Regions from separate parts of the Paenibacillus pabuli genome, predicted to be linked through region 1. Evidence: riboswitches for the same ligand, from Rfam matches in the RefSeq annotation. Region 1 holds a riboswitch; the other holds the start of a gene.
The links. A riboswitch is a leader RNA that binds a small molecule or an ion and turns the genes downstream of it on or off. The one in region 1 is predicted to bind glycine.
Positions count from the first base shown of each region.

Region 2: it holds a riboswitch for glycine, as region 1 does, so the genes downstream of both, sdaAB (L-serine ammonia-lyase, iron-sulfur-dependent subunit beta) here and gcvT (glycine cleavage system aminomethyltransferase GcvT) in region 1, are expected to answer to the same signal.

Region 1 is NZ_JBDOIO010000004.1:618,949-625,901, forward strand. It holds gene gcvPA (aminomethyl-transferring glycine dehydrogenase subunit GcvPA) at 1-638, opposite strand, end outside; gene gcvT (glycine cleavage system aminomethyltransferase GcvT) at 640-1,770, opposite strand; glycine riboswitch at 1,959-2,061, opposite strand; glycine riboswitch at 2,065-2,188, opposite strand; gene gcvH (glycine cleavage system protein GcvH) at 2,529-2,921, shown strand; gene ABGV42_RS22410 (PTS mannitol transporter subunit IICB) at 3,353-4,813, shown strand; gene ABGV42_RS22415 (BglG family transcription antiterminator) at 4,853-6,949, shown strand.
Region 2 is NZ_JBDOIO010000003.1:3,763,714-3,770,666, reverse strand. It holds gene ABGV42_RS18880 (PH domain-containing protein) at 1-332, shown strand, start outside; gene ABGV42_RS18875 (PH domain-containing protein) at 325-1,845, shown strand; gene ABGV42_RS18870 (MFS transporter) at 2,061-3,341, shown strand; glycine riboswitch at 3,538-3,666, shown strand; glycine riboswitch at 3,671-3,774, shown strand; gene sdaAB (L-serine ammonia-lyase, iron-sulfur-dependent subunit beta) at 3,881-4,570, shown strand; gene sdaAA (L-serine ammonia-lyase, iron-sulfur-dependent, subunit alpha) at 4,560-5,507, shown strand; gene ABGV42_RS18855 (alpha-glycosidase) at 5,686-6,953, opposite strand, start outside.

The sequences.
Region 1 (6,953 bases):
TGAATCATGACGGCTGCGGTATCATCCGATACGGCCGCTTGAAGGGCCTCCCAGTCGGTCACCCCATTCTGATAACCAATCTCGACTATCTCCAAATTCAGACCGTGTGCATAAGCCTTCAATACTTGACGGGCTTCTGGATGAACGGTACGGGATACGATCAGCTGTTTGCGGCGGGTTGCCGCAGCGGCCAGGTTCCCTGCTTCCGCAAATGCGGTTGCGCCATCATACATGCTCGCATTGGCTACAGCCATGCCAGTCAGTTCACAGATATACGATTGAAATTCGAAGATCGCCTGGAGCTCGCCCTGACTGATTTCGGGCTGATATGGCGTATAGGCAGTATAGAACTCGGAACGGGAAATGACGTGATTAATAACGGAAGGGATGTGATGATCGTAAATGCCTGCACCCAGGAAACTGGCGTGTGTCTCAAAATTGGCATTCGTACCCGCTTGCTTGGACATATGGCGCGTCAGTGCGTATTCATCCAGTTTGGAGGAGACAGGCAGCTCGCCCTGATAACGAATCTCCTGTGGAATGTCCTGGAACAGATCTTCAATCGTGTCCACACCGATGGTTGCGAGCATGGCGCTCTGATCCTGTTCAGTCATGGGAATATAGCGGTGCTTGCTCATGCTAATCAGCTCCTTGGGTAGGTGTCTTTGACGTACGCGTCCGTTTATGAAAAGGGGTCTTCACGACCTCGGCTTTCAGTTTCTTGCCGCGAATCTCAATCTCGAGCGGGGTACCCAGCGCAGCATATTGACTGTCGATAAGTGCGAGTCCCAAATTACGCTTCAACGTAGGTGACTGTGTACCTGTCGTTACTTCTCCGATCTGCACGCCTTCGGCGTAGATGGGATAGTGGGGACGCGGAATACCTCGCTCCAGCACTTCAATGCCGACCAATTTGCGGGCTGGCCCATCATTCTTTTGCTGCAATAGGGCTTCGTGTCCGATAAAAGGTCCGGCATCCAGCTTCACGAACATGCCTACGCCAGCTTCCAGCGGGGAAATGGTCGGTGACAGTTCCTGTCCGTACAGCGGCAGCTTCGCTTCGAATCGGAGTGTATCCCGTGCACCAAGCCCAGCCGGAACCAGTCCTTGATCTGCACCAGCCTCCATTAATCCGTTCCAGACCGCAGCGGCCTGATCTGCCTGTACGTAGAGTTCAAAGCCGTCTTCACCGGTATAACCGGTGCGGGATAGCAGCAATTTTACACCACAAACCTCAGCATTCTGTACAAAACGAAAAGGCTCGATTATGGATACGGCGGTATCTGTAACTTTTCCGATGATGTCTGCAGCAAGCGGGCCCTGTAGAGCCAGGAGAGCTGTTTCCGCGGAGTCATTCGTCATGCTTACCCCAGGAACCATGTGCTCTTGCAACCAGGCCCAGTCCTTGTCAATATTGGAGGCATTCACGACGAGCATATAATGCTGATCTTTTAGCTTGTATACGAGCAGATCGTCCACTACGCCACCGTCCGGGTAACACATTAACGTGTATTGTGCCTGGCCGGGAACTAGTGTGGTCACGTCGTTGGTCGTCAGTTTCTGCAAAAATGCTTCGGCCTGTTCACCCTGCACCGTGAATTCACCCATGTGGGATACATCGAACAGTCCAGCCCGTTCGCGCACCGCTTCATGTTCCTTCTGAATCCCGCTGAATTGCACCGGAAGCTCCCAGCCTCCAAAATCGATGCACCGTACACCTTCATATTGCTGATAAAGTGGATAGAGTGGAGTTCTAAGCAAATCGGACATCAAATCACCTCGTTATGGCCGCTACCGGGCCGAGTGTATAACATGAATGATGCATTCTTTTCTTGGATAAGTATGATTAAGGCTGCGCTGATGACAGCGCCGGCTCGATCCTGACTTTCGTTTTTTTGGGAAAAAGGAAAAGGACAGGCCAAAGAACCGGCATGCCAGAAGCACGCTGTATTCTTAGGCTCTGTCCTTGGTACCTGAGAGTTACCCCGCCAATAAGTTGCAGCAGGTTTCCCCTTGGGTGATCAAAACGCCCCATACAGGGCGAATAGATGCTCTCCAGAGTTGCGTCCCGTAAAAGTCCTTTTGCCTGAGAGATTCACCTCCCGCTTGTCGGGTGGTTTACTCCTTCGGCGTTACCGCATGCATCCAAGAGTTGGGCGTCACGGGTAATCTCTCCCTTTACATTCATCCGCGGGTGATGCACACAACAATTAACATTTACTCTCTCATTAAAACGTGAATCCACTATCGATGTCAAGAACGATATCACGAAAATTAATAAAAAACCGAATAATATTTATTAGTTTATAATTATTGTTCGTGTATATAAAAAGAGTGCGCTTACTATTCTAATATTACCCATTATATGTAGAGTGAGGGTGTTTGCGTTACAGGCTGTAATCATCAAAAATCAAATAATTTGTGAGGTATCTTGACATTTCATTCAAAAATATCTTACGCTATGTTCTGGGAAAAAGGGTTGGCCGAAGGACGCATGCACTCATTAATGAAAAGCGAGGCGGATATCGATGAGCGAATTGAAAAGTGATTTCCTGTACAGTGAAGAGCACGAGTGGGTGCAAACCGTAGGGGAGGATACTGTACGGATCGGCATTACCGAGTTCGCGCAGCATCAGCTGGGTGACATTGTGTTTGTGGAATTGCCTGACCTTGAATCGGATGTAAAAGCGGAAGAAAGTATTGGTACGATTGAATCCGTTAAGACGGTTTCAGATTTGTTTTCTCCGGTAAGTGGTTCCATTATTGCCGTGAATGAAGCACTGCAGGATGCACCTGAATTGGTTAACAGTTCGCCTTACGAAGAAGGCTGGATGATCGAGATTCGTGTTGAAGGTGATCTGACAGCAGCTTTGTCGAAACTGATGAATGCTGATGCCTATCGCAAGCATACCGAAGAGTAGAATGTGTTTGCACTAAATAACCTATAATAACCTATGATTTCTTCATAAACTGGACGTCCTCGCACGTCTTCAGAGCCTGTGTGAGCCTTGGAGCTCATTCAGGCTTTTTCGTGCTTTCCAGGACACGGCTTTGTTGACGTTGGGGGTGCCAAAACTGGATGGAATAAGCCTGAATCGCACATGCTATATTATTGAAATCAACACCGTAAATGACATAAGTCACACATGAAAAAAACCAATTATATCAAGGGTTAGAACCCTCTCATCACCATTAAAACGATTACATAAACACAATGTTGTCATCAATGATCATGACGAAAGTACGCTTTCATTTCGTTGAACCGGAGACCAATCTGGCTTAGGATAACAGCAGGGGAGAAATGATACCCCTTTCATAAATGATTACTACTTGATCCGAGGAGGATAATACAATGAGTAACTTGGACCAAACGTCCAATTCCAAAGGCGGTCTCCGGGTAGGCGTTCAGCGTTTTGGCCGCTTCCTAAGCGGTATGGTTATGCCGAACATGGGTGCGTTTATTGCATGGGGGTTAATTACGGCGCTATTTATTGAAAAGGGCTGGTTCCCTAACGCGGATCTGGCGCTGTTAGTAGATCCGATGATCAAATATTTGCTGCCACTGCTTATTGGTTACACCGGAGGTACTATGGTGCATGGCCAGCGTGGTGGTGTCGTTGGTGCCATCATGACTATAGGGGTCATCGTCGGCAGTGACATTCCGATGTTCTTAGGTGCCATGATTGCCGGACCTCTGGCCGCATGGATCATCAAAAAGTTCGATAAAGCCGTTGAGGGCAAGATCAAAGCAGGATTCGAAATGCTGGTTAACAACTTCTCAGCCGGTATTATTGGTGGAATCCTGGCGATTATTGCACTGCTCGGTATCGGACCTGCAGTAGAAGGGATCAGCACTGTATTGTCTGCTGGTGTACAGGGACTGATGAATCTGGGATTGCTTCCACTCGTCAACCTGATTATTGAACCAGGTAAGGTATTGTTCCTGAACAATGCAATCAACCACGGAATTCTAACACCGATTGCAACAGATCAAGCGAGAGAATTAGGTCAATCCGTATTATACATGCTTGAATCCAACCCGGGTCCCGGACTTGGTATCCTGCTGGCCTACTGCTTCTTCGGACGCGGAACAGCAAGATCCTCTGCACCTGGTGCGGTTATCATCCACTTCTTCGGGGGAATTCACGAAATTTATTTCCCTTACATTCTGATGAGACCGATTCTGATTCTTGCGGCAATTGCAGGTGGCGTGGCAGGTACAGCAACCTTTATGCTTACCGGAGCCGGACTGGTTTCAGCGCCCTCACCGGGTAGTATCATTGCATATTCCCTGTTAACACCAAAAGGTGGATATCTGGCAATGCTGGCAGGGGTGGCTGTAGCTGCTATCGTGTCCTTCCTGGTTGCAGCGCTGCTGCTGAAAACAGGCAAGCAAAAAGAAGAAGATCTGGAGTCTGCATCGAATCGGATGAAAGACATGAAGAGCCAAGGAAATACGGCGAATGCTGCTGTTGCGGCAGATAATCGTGAAGTGGACAGAGCCGAGGATATTGCTTCTTCAGCTGTGAAAGCGAAAACCGATGTGAAGAAAATCGTCTTCTCCTGTGACGCCGGTATGGGTTCAAGTGCCATGGGTGCTTCCATTCTTCGCAAGAAGATGAAAGCTGAAGGGATTGACGTTGCGGTAACCAACACGGCAATCAGTGATATCCCGCAGGATGCAGACGTTGTTATTACTCAGAAGACATTGACAGACCGTGCCCGCAGCGTGGCACCGAACGCAGAACATATATCCATCGACAACTTCCTAAAAAGCCCGGAATACGATACGCTCGTTGAACGCCTGAAATAACAGGTTGCGATCGTTTTCCCTGAGCCGGAGGCTTGAGATATGAGTATTACGAAAAGACAGCGTGAAATTGTGGAGTTCCTGTTAGAACATCCGCAGGAAGTAACCGCCGGCGAAATTGCAATTGCGGTCAAAGTCAGTACACGAACCGTCCATCGGGAACTGCAGATGATTGAGAAGTGGCTTGAACCCTTTGGTATGAAATTAGAAAAAAAATCAGGAACCGGGGTCCGAATTGACCCTGGTTCCGATGATTTGGCTTCACTGCGTCAGCAGCTGGAGCTGAACGAATATGTGGAGTTTACGCCCGAAGAGCGTAAACTCTTCATGCTTTGCATTTTGCTGGATGAGGCGGAGCCTGTAAAACTGCTTGCGCTCGCATCAGACATGAAAGTAACGGTCTCGACAGTGAGCAATGATCTGGATGAACTTGAGCCCCGTATTCGTCAGGCCGGCCTGAAGCTGGTTCGCAGGCGAGGGTACGGAGTGAAGATCAATGGCAGTGAGACGGCTTATCGTGCAGCCATCGCAGGAATTGCACTCGAATATCTGGATGAATCGGATCTGTTCGGAAGACAACCCGAGCAGGGGATTTCCAAGGTGAATCAGAAGCTGCTAAGCATGATTGGCCATCGGGACGTACTGACGGTTGAGAATGCGTTGTGGCAGCCGGATATTGACTGGCTCGAAAATATTCCGGAGCGACAGTATACCAAATTGCTTATCCAGTTGTCCGTTGCGCTGGTGCGCATTCGCAAAGGGTTTACCGTGGGGCGTGCTCCTTCTCCGGACAAAAAAGCAATGTACCTTTCTACTGGAGATAAAAGCGTGCCTGAATACATGGCTGCACGGCTATGCACCGTGCTGTCCGAGCAGCTGGGTATCTCTTTTGCCAAAGAAGAACAGAGCTATTTGCACAAATTATTAATTGAAACAGAGCAGCTTATTCACTCCACACGCTTACTGCCTGTTGACGATCTGGTGTTGCTGGACATGGTTCGTTCCCTGATGGATCAGATGCAGGGGAGAACAGGTTATGCATTTCAGGAGGATCGCCTTCTGCGAGAAGGACTGATCGCCCATATGCAGCCGGTGATGGAGCGGATCGGAGGCAGACAAAGCATACGAAACCCGCTGCTTCAACAGATTCGCAAGGATTACGATTCGCTGTTCGGAGATGTAAAAGACGCGGTGCATGACGCATGGCCGGATACGGACGTGCCGGATGAGGAAATTGGATTCCTGGTCATGCATTTTGGAGCTTCCATCGAACGACTGCGTGTGCTGAAGCGCGAAATTCGGGCCATTATTGTATGCACAAGTGGAATTGGTTCCTCGCGTATGCTGTCCAGCCGGTTGTCCAAGGAGATTCCGGAGATCCGAATTGTGGACAGTGCATCATGGTATGAGGCCGCTCGGATTCCGGAAGAGGACTATGACCTCATTTTATCGACAGTCGATCTGCCGATGGAACCGCATCAATATTACAAGGTGAGTCCCTTGTTAACAGCGGAAGAAAGTGAACGTCTGCGTCTCTACATTCAAAATACGACGCTGCAGCGGGTACAAGTCAAGTATGGAGAGAGTAAAGGAAGCGGAAAGACTCCTGATCGCCATGCTGATCCCGCGGGGCTTGATGCCACACTTATTGAGATTGTAAGAATCACAGGCAAGTTTCAGGTGTTTCCGCTGGATAACTGTAAGATGGGATTTTACGAAACGGCCTTTGCCATGTGCAAGGTACTGCAGGAATCCGGCGTGCTGAAGGACCCTGAAGAGATTGCCAGGCTGCTAGAAGCGCGGGAGAGGGTGGGCAGCCAGAAAATCCCGGATACATCACTGGCGCTGTTTCACACTCGCAGTGATGGCATTTATAGGCCGTCCATTAGCCTGTTTCAATTATCAGAGCCGCTGCTCGTGACGGAGGAAGACCCGGTGGGTGTCAGCCATATTCTTCTGATGGTTGGGCCGCGGGAGTTATCCCGCGAGAGCCTGGAGGTTCTGAGCGAGATCAGCGCATTATTACTGCAGGATGAGATGATTACACTCCTGGAAAAGGGAATCCGGGATGATCTTATTCATTACCTGTCCAGGGAATTGGTTGGATTTTATCGAAGTAAAACCGAAATTGGAGGTTAACAAA
Region 2 (6,953 bases), on a different contig from region 1:
GGCTTGGAATAGGGCTTTTTATGATTTCACTGGTCTGGTATACCTGGATCCTGCCCGGATTACGATACCGACACTTCAGTTTTCGGGTCACTGAGGAGGAAGTGGAGATCCATTCCGGCTGGTTGTGGCATAAGGATACAATTGTGCCGATGACGCGAGTACAGCAGGTGGAGCTGGAGAGCGGTCCTTTGCTGCGAAAGTATGGACTTGCCAAAGTCAGTATCGTTACAGCGGCTGCTACACTCCACATCGCTGGACTGGAAAGGGAGGAAGCAGAGCAATTGAAGCGCAGTATCGGACATCTGGCGAAGGTGGAAGATCACGATGAATGAATCAAAGCATTTACATAAGCTGTATGTCTTATTTCCCTTTTTTAGCGTATTGAAGTCCATCATTCCCATCATCGTGCTACTCATCATCAAAGGCGTGAACTGGAGCAAGTTTCCCTGGTATGGTTATGCTGCTGCAGTCGTGCTATTCGCGCTTCCGTTCATTCTGTATGGGTGGTTAAAATGGCGTAAATTCAGCTACACGCTTCAGGATGATCGGATTGTGCTGCGCCAGGGCATATTTGTCCGGGAGGAGAAATCCATCTATTTCAGTCGTATTCACTCCATTCAGACGGGGCAGCCGCTGATTCAGCGGCTGCTCAAGCTGGCACAGCTCAAGATTGAGACGCCGGGAGGCAGCAAGGAGGCGGATGGTGTACTACCCGCTCTGGCCGTTGCGGAAGCCGAGCGGGTAGAGCAGTGGTTATATCAGAAGCGCAATGAAGCTGTGAAGAAAGAGGAGGCGCCTCCCGCAGCAGAATATGCTGAAAATGATACTTCTTATGATGAGGGAAAATCTCCTGAACAAAAGGAGGATCGTATCGAGGAGCCGTCACCACTTGTGCAGCGGGAACGGAAGGTTCTGCTGCGCCTGTCAGCCGGCAGACTGTTCGCCGGAGCGCTGACCACGATGAACCTGCCGCTCGTTGTCGTATTCGGTACAGGGGTTTATTCCTTCGCAGATGATCTGCTCCCTGCGCACTTCTACAGCAGCCTGGTTGAGCGAGCTGGACAGCTGCCAGCGATCTGGTGGCTCGGACTTGTTCCTGTCATGTTTTTGCTGGCTTGGATCTTGTCTGCTGTCCTGTTCACGATCAAGTATGCCGGATTCACCGTGGAGCAGGAAGGCGGTAATATTACGATCGTTTCCGGTCTGCTCGACCGAAAAAAGCATGTGTTCTCTCCAAGGAAGGTCCAGGCGGTAGAGATCAGGGAGGGGCTGTTGCGACAGCCGTTTGGTTATGCCGAGGTGGAGATTTTTGTTTTGACTTCAGAGACGGAGAAAAAAATGATGCTTCATCCGCTGCTGCCGCTCCGCGATGTGAATGAGCTGCTTGCCCGAATCGTACCGCAATTTGAATTGCAGCCACCTGCGAACAGGCCCCCGGATCGAGCCCGTTGGTTATTCCTGCGCTGGAAATTGCTTGGTGCAGTCCTGCTGGGAACAGCGGGTACTGTGTTTCTGGGTCCGACGGGCGCGCTTCTATTTCTCTTCATCCCCTTATTTGCCGTTTGGGGATACGGATGCTTCAAGGATGAAGGGATGAGCATTCAAGGCAAGCTGCTAACCATTCGCCACCGGGCAATATCCCGCAGAACGGCGCTGATGCGCCGGCCTCATGTTGTCACGGTAGATACCGTTGCTACCTCGAGACAGCGAAACAAGTCCTTGCTATCCGTTCGGGCGAAGCTGATGGTGAATCGCATCGGTTTCAAGGCGGTTTTTCTGGAACTTGAACAGGCCAATGCCGTAAAGGATTGGTTTCGGCAGGCATCTGCCTTAATCAAGCGATGAAATGGAAAACCGACCGAAGATTGAACCCACTTGAGACTGCCGGATGAACGGCAGTCTCTTTGCTGTACGGCAAGCCTTGCGAAAAGTGATGATCAACGTTAGGCATCGTCCATTCTTTTACTGCGAAAGAGGATGAAATAGGAGATAATACAATTATTGGATTTAACTTTAGTGCTCTGTATAATTCATGAATGAACCTGGGAGGGATCTGATGGATGAGCAATGATCGCGAGAAGGAGAGAGGGAAAGACGCCCAGCCAGGTGGATGGAAACATGCCGGCTTGCTGCTGGGTGGAGTGGGCATATCCAATCTGGGGGATTTCATCTATATAGTGGCTATTAATCTGATGGTACTCAACATGACACAGTCTCCGGCGGCAGTCGCAGGCTTGTGGATCATCTCGCCGATTGCCTCGGTATGCACCAAGTTCTGGTCAGGCAGTCTGATCGACCGCTATGACCAGCGGCAGCTGATGATTGGAGCCGATGTGGTGAGAGCTGTGCTCGTAGCATTGCTTCCGCTGATGCCCAGCCTATGGATGATGTATGGCATCATGTTTCTTGTCAGCATGTCTTCTTCCATCTTTGTGCCTTCTTCGCAGGTATACATTACCCGGCTGGTTCCTGCTGAGCGGCGCAAGCGATTCAATTCCTTGCAGGCGATGATCAGTTCAGGCGCTTTTATTACGGGTCCGGCCATAGCGGGAGTCATGCTGATCTATCTGTCTCCTGTGGCGGCGATCTATGCCAATGCTGCTTCTTTTGTGGTGTCTGCGCTGATTCTGATGTTCCTGCCAAGGCTGGGCATTGGGGAGCGGAACAGTAGAACAGCAACAAAGCTAACTCCTCGCCTGATCGCTCAGGATTGGCATGCCGTGTTGCGCTTCAGTCGTCACTCGGGCTATGTCGTTGGAATTTATGCCTTGTTCCAGATCATTCTTGTCATTGGCATGTCACTGGATGCGCAGGAAGTGGTGTTTATTCGTCATGTGATGAACCTGTCCGAGTCGCAGTATGGCGCGTTGATGAGTGTTACGGGAGTGGGTTATCTGACGGGATCTCTGCTGGTTTGGCTGTTCGCCAAACAATTACCCATCCGTCATATGATGGGCGGAGGCGTGCTCCTGGTTGCGCTTGGTTATTTCCTGTTCGCTCGTTCGTTTTCGTTCGAACTCGCCGCATTCGCCTTTATTCTGCTTGGGCTGTGTTCCGCACTGGCGAACACGGGACTGGTTACCTTTTATCAGAATAATATTCCGGTAGAATTGATGGGGCGGATGAGCAGCGTGCTTGGGCTGATGCTGAGTGCCTTACAGGTTATTTCGATTTTGGCGATGGGGGGAGTAGCGGAAGTAATCTCTCTCCGAACCGTATATACGGTGGTTTCTGCAGTTCTGATGCTGGGTGCTCTCGTGTTATGGCTTACTAGTTTGCTTCCTTCAAGACAGTCATACTATAAGGAACACAGCTCTTCCTCAAAATCACTTCATAGCTAGTCTATGTCCTATATTGAACTGAACCATCCCGTGGAAGGATGCATATGATATAACAGGAATTTTTCCAAGATGATAATAGTACGTTACTTTTATTGACATTACGTGTGTTGCATATTAATCTGTTATATGAATGATCAATCTAACAAGTGATAAACGTTTGATAGGTGTTCGAACGAGTATATGACTATACAGCGGATGAGAACGAGCGGGAGAGACCTGGCCAGGCCAAGGGTAACACTAAGGCGGCTGTCAGGCACCGAAGGAGCAAGCTGCTGCGCACCCGGCGCCGCGGTTAATCTCTCAGGTAAATGTACCATCGTTGGACGCAACTCTGGAGAGTGCGCATTTGCGCCACCCAAGGGGTATATGATGAGGACGGTATGCCGATTGCGGCTGCTCCTGATCATGAAACTCTCAGGTAACGAGGACAGAGAGAGGGCCTAAGGCCTTCTACTGTCCTTTTTTGATGTCATCATTCAGTAATCAAGGAACATTATGGTGCATGTCTGAATGGATATGACGATATGGAGGGGTGCAGGATGCGTTTTAAAGATGTTTTTTCAATCATTGGTCCGTCGATGACAGGGCCTTCAAGTTCACATACGGCCGGGGCAGCGAGGCTGGGGAGAATTGCGCGCCAGTGGCTGGGAAGTACCCCGGAACGTGCGAGGTTGACACTGTACGGTTCATTTGCGGATACGTACCAGGGTCATGGTACCGATCTGGCTTTAATTGGTGGTTTGCTTGACTATGTCACAGATGATCCGCGTATACCGGACGCCGAGGAATATGCAGAACAAGCGGGCATGGAGGTCGAGTTCTTCACGAGTGGACTACCTGCTCCGCATCCCAATACGGTCAAGATTGAGCTGTGGCACGGTGAGCGTCAATGTTCGCTCGTTGGCGCTTCGATTGGCGGCGGCAGCGTATCGGTGCATACGTTAAATGATTTTCGGGTGCAGATCAGCGGGGAATTCCCTACACTCGTACTGCGTCATTCGGACAAAGCGGGGGTACTTGCTTCCGTGACGTCTACGATCAGTTCGTCAGGAGTTAACATCGGTTATATGCAAGTGGACCGTAAAGCCCGGGATGGCGAAGCGCTAACAGCGATGGAGATGGACGGAGCACCAAGCGCTGAGATGTTGAAACGCTTGCAATCACTGGACCATGTGCTGGATATTCGCGTCATTGATTTGAAGAGAGGGGTTGAACCGGATGCGGTTTAAGCACTTGCATGAATTAAATACGATCTGTACGGCAGAATCCAAAACCATTGCCCGGCTGATGATCGAGGAGCAGGTTCAGGAGACCAATACGCCGGAAGCGGATGTGGTGCGGCAGATGTCGGAATATTATCAGGTGATGAAAGAGGCTGTACGGAAAGGACTGACGGAGGACACCACTTCGCGCAGTGGCTTGACCGGCGGAGACGGCAAAAAGATGGCCGAGTATATTCGCCAGGGCGAAACCTGCTCGGGTGATGCCTCCGCACTTGCGATGGCCTACGCCCTGTGTGTTTCCGAAGTCAATGCTTCCATGGGCCGGATTGTGGCTACACCGACAGCGGGTTCGTGCGGTATCATCCCCGGTGTATTCATCAGCTCCCAAGAGCGATTCGGATGGAGTGATGAGCATTTGGTGAACGGCTTATTCTGTGCAGGTGCAATTGGATATGTCATCGCCAACAACTCGTTCATTTCCGGTGCCGAGGGCGGCTGCCAGGCTGAAGTCGGTTCTGCAATCGGCATGGCCGCAGGTGCAATGGTGGAGCTGCGTGGAGGGACACCGGAGCAGGTCGTTCATGCCGTAGGTCTCGCGTTAAAAAACACACTCGGCCTCATCTGCGATCCGGTCGCAGGGCTTGTTGAAATTCCATGCATCGTCCGGAACGGACTGGGTGCGGTAACAGCACTGGCTGCAGCCGATATGGCACTGGCTGGGGTTCGGAGCGCCATCCCATCGGACGAAGTCATTGACGTCATGCTGGAAGTGGGAAGTGCCATGCCGAGCAGGCACCGCGAGACGGCTCAGGGTGGTTTGGCCCAGACGCCAACGGGCCGGAAAATGATGGAGAAGCTGGCGAAACCCAAAGCGAAGCGAGCAGAACCTGAAGCTGAGTCCGAACCGGAGAGCACGAAGAACAATTCGAAAGAGCAGGCTTAGAAATGAGCCGATAGGACAGGATTTATTACAGGAGACAAACGGAAAAAAGCGTCCACTGACCCATTTACAAGGTCATGCAAGGACGCCTTTTTTATTTGGAAAGACCCGAGATTCAGCCTAACTCTGGCATTCAAAGTAGAAAGTCTCAGGTAACCTACAAGGGATGCTTAATAGAGATTTACTTTTGTCCCTGACTGATTTCCGTGCTTAATACCGCATAACCATATGCAGGCAGTTCAACAGCGAGGACATCGCCGTCCCTTGCAGTCCGGTGGTTACCGTCCAACAATTCGGTCCATTCACCTGCACCACCCTCAAATTCAATGATTGCCGTTTCCTCCGAACGATTAAACAAAACGAGGATGCGTTCATCTTCACTTTGCCGTTCAAGAATCAGCTGGCTCCCTTCAGGACGGGCTTGCAGGAATCGAACGTGGCCTTCTGCACGCAGCGCGGGATGGGCATGGCGAAGGGCGATAAGCTGCTGATAAAAGGTAAACAACTCGCGGTCCTGCTTCGCTTCGTCCCACTCCATGCATTTCCGGCAGCCTGGATCTTGGTCGCCATCCAGCCCAATCTCATCCCCGTAATAGATACACGGTGTACCTAGATAAGTGAACTGAAACAATGCTGCCAGTTTCATCTTGCGCTGATCGCCTTCGCACAGCGTCAGCAGCCTTGGCGTATCATGGCTGTCCAGCAGGTTGAATGCGACTTCGCTGGCTTGCAGCGGATAACGTGACAGCTGCCGTCCGATGGAATTCGCGAACGTCTCGGCATTCATTTTATTTTTTACAAAGAACCCATTCACGGCATCGGTAAACGGATAATTCATGGCAGCATCAAACTGATCACCTTGCAGCCAGGCCGAGGATTCATTCCAGATCTCTCCGAGAATATACGCCTCCGGATTCGCAGCTTTGACCACCCGGCGGAAATCGCGCCAGAATGCATCATCCACTTCGTCCGCGACATCCAGTCGCCAGCCGTCCATGCCAACTTCCTTGATCCAATATTCGGCTACCTTCAGCAGGTAGTCCTTCACCTCCGGATTCTCCGTGTTCAGCTTCGGCATGTGTGGCTCAAATCCAAAGGTCTCATACGTAGGTATACCATCCTTCACATCCAGCGGGAATTCATGAACATGGAACCAATCCTTGTATTTGGACTTCTCCCCGTTCTTCTGCACATCAACAAATGGTGCAAACGTCTTCCCCGAATGATTGAACACTGCATCCAGAAGTACCCGAATACCGCGTTCATGACATAGCTTGACCAATCGTTTCACGGTGTCCGCATCGCCAAAATGCCGATCTACCCGCAGATAGTCCTCGGTATCATACTTATGGTTGGTGGTTGCTTCGAAGATGGGGGTAAAATAAATCGCATTAATGCCCAGCTCACTGAGGTAGTCCAGATGATCCATTACACCTTGGAGGTCACCTC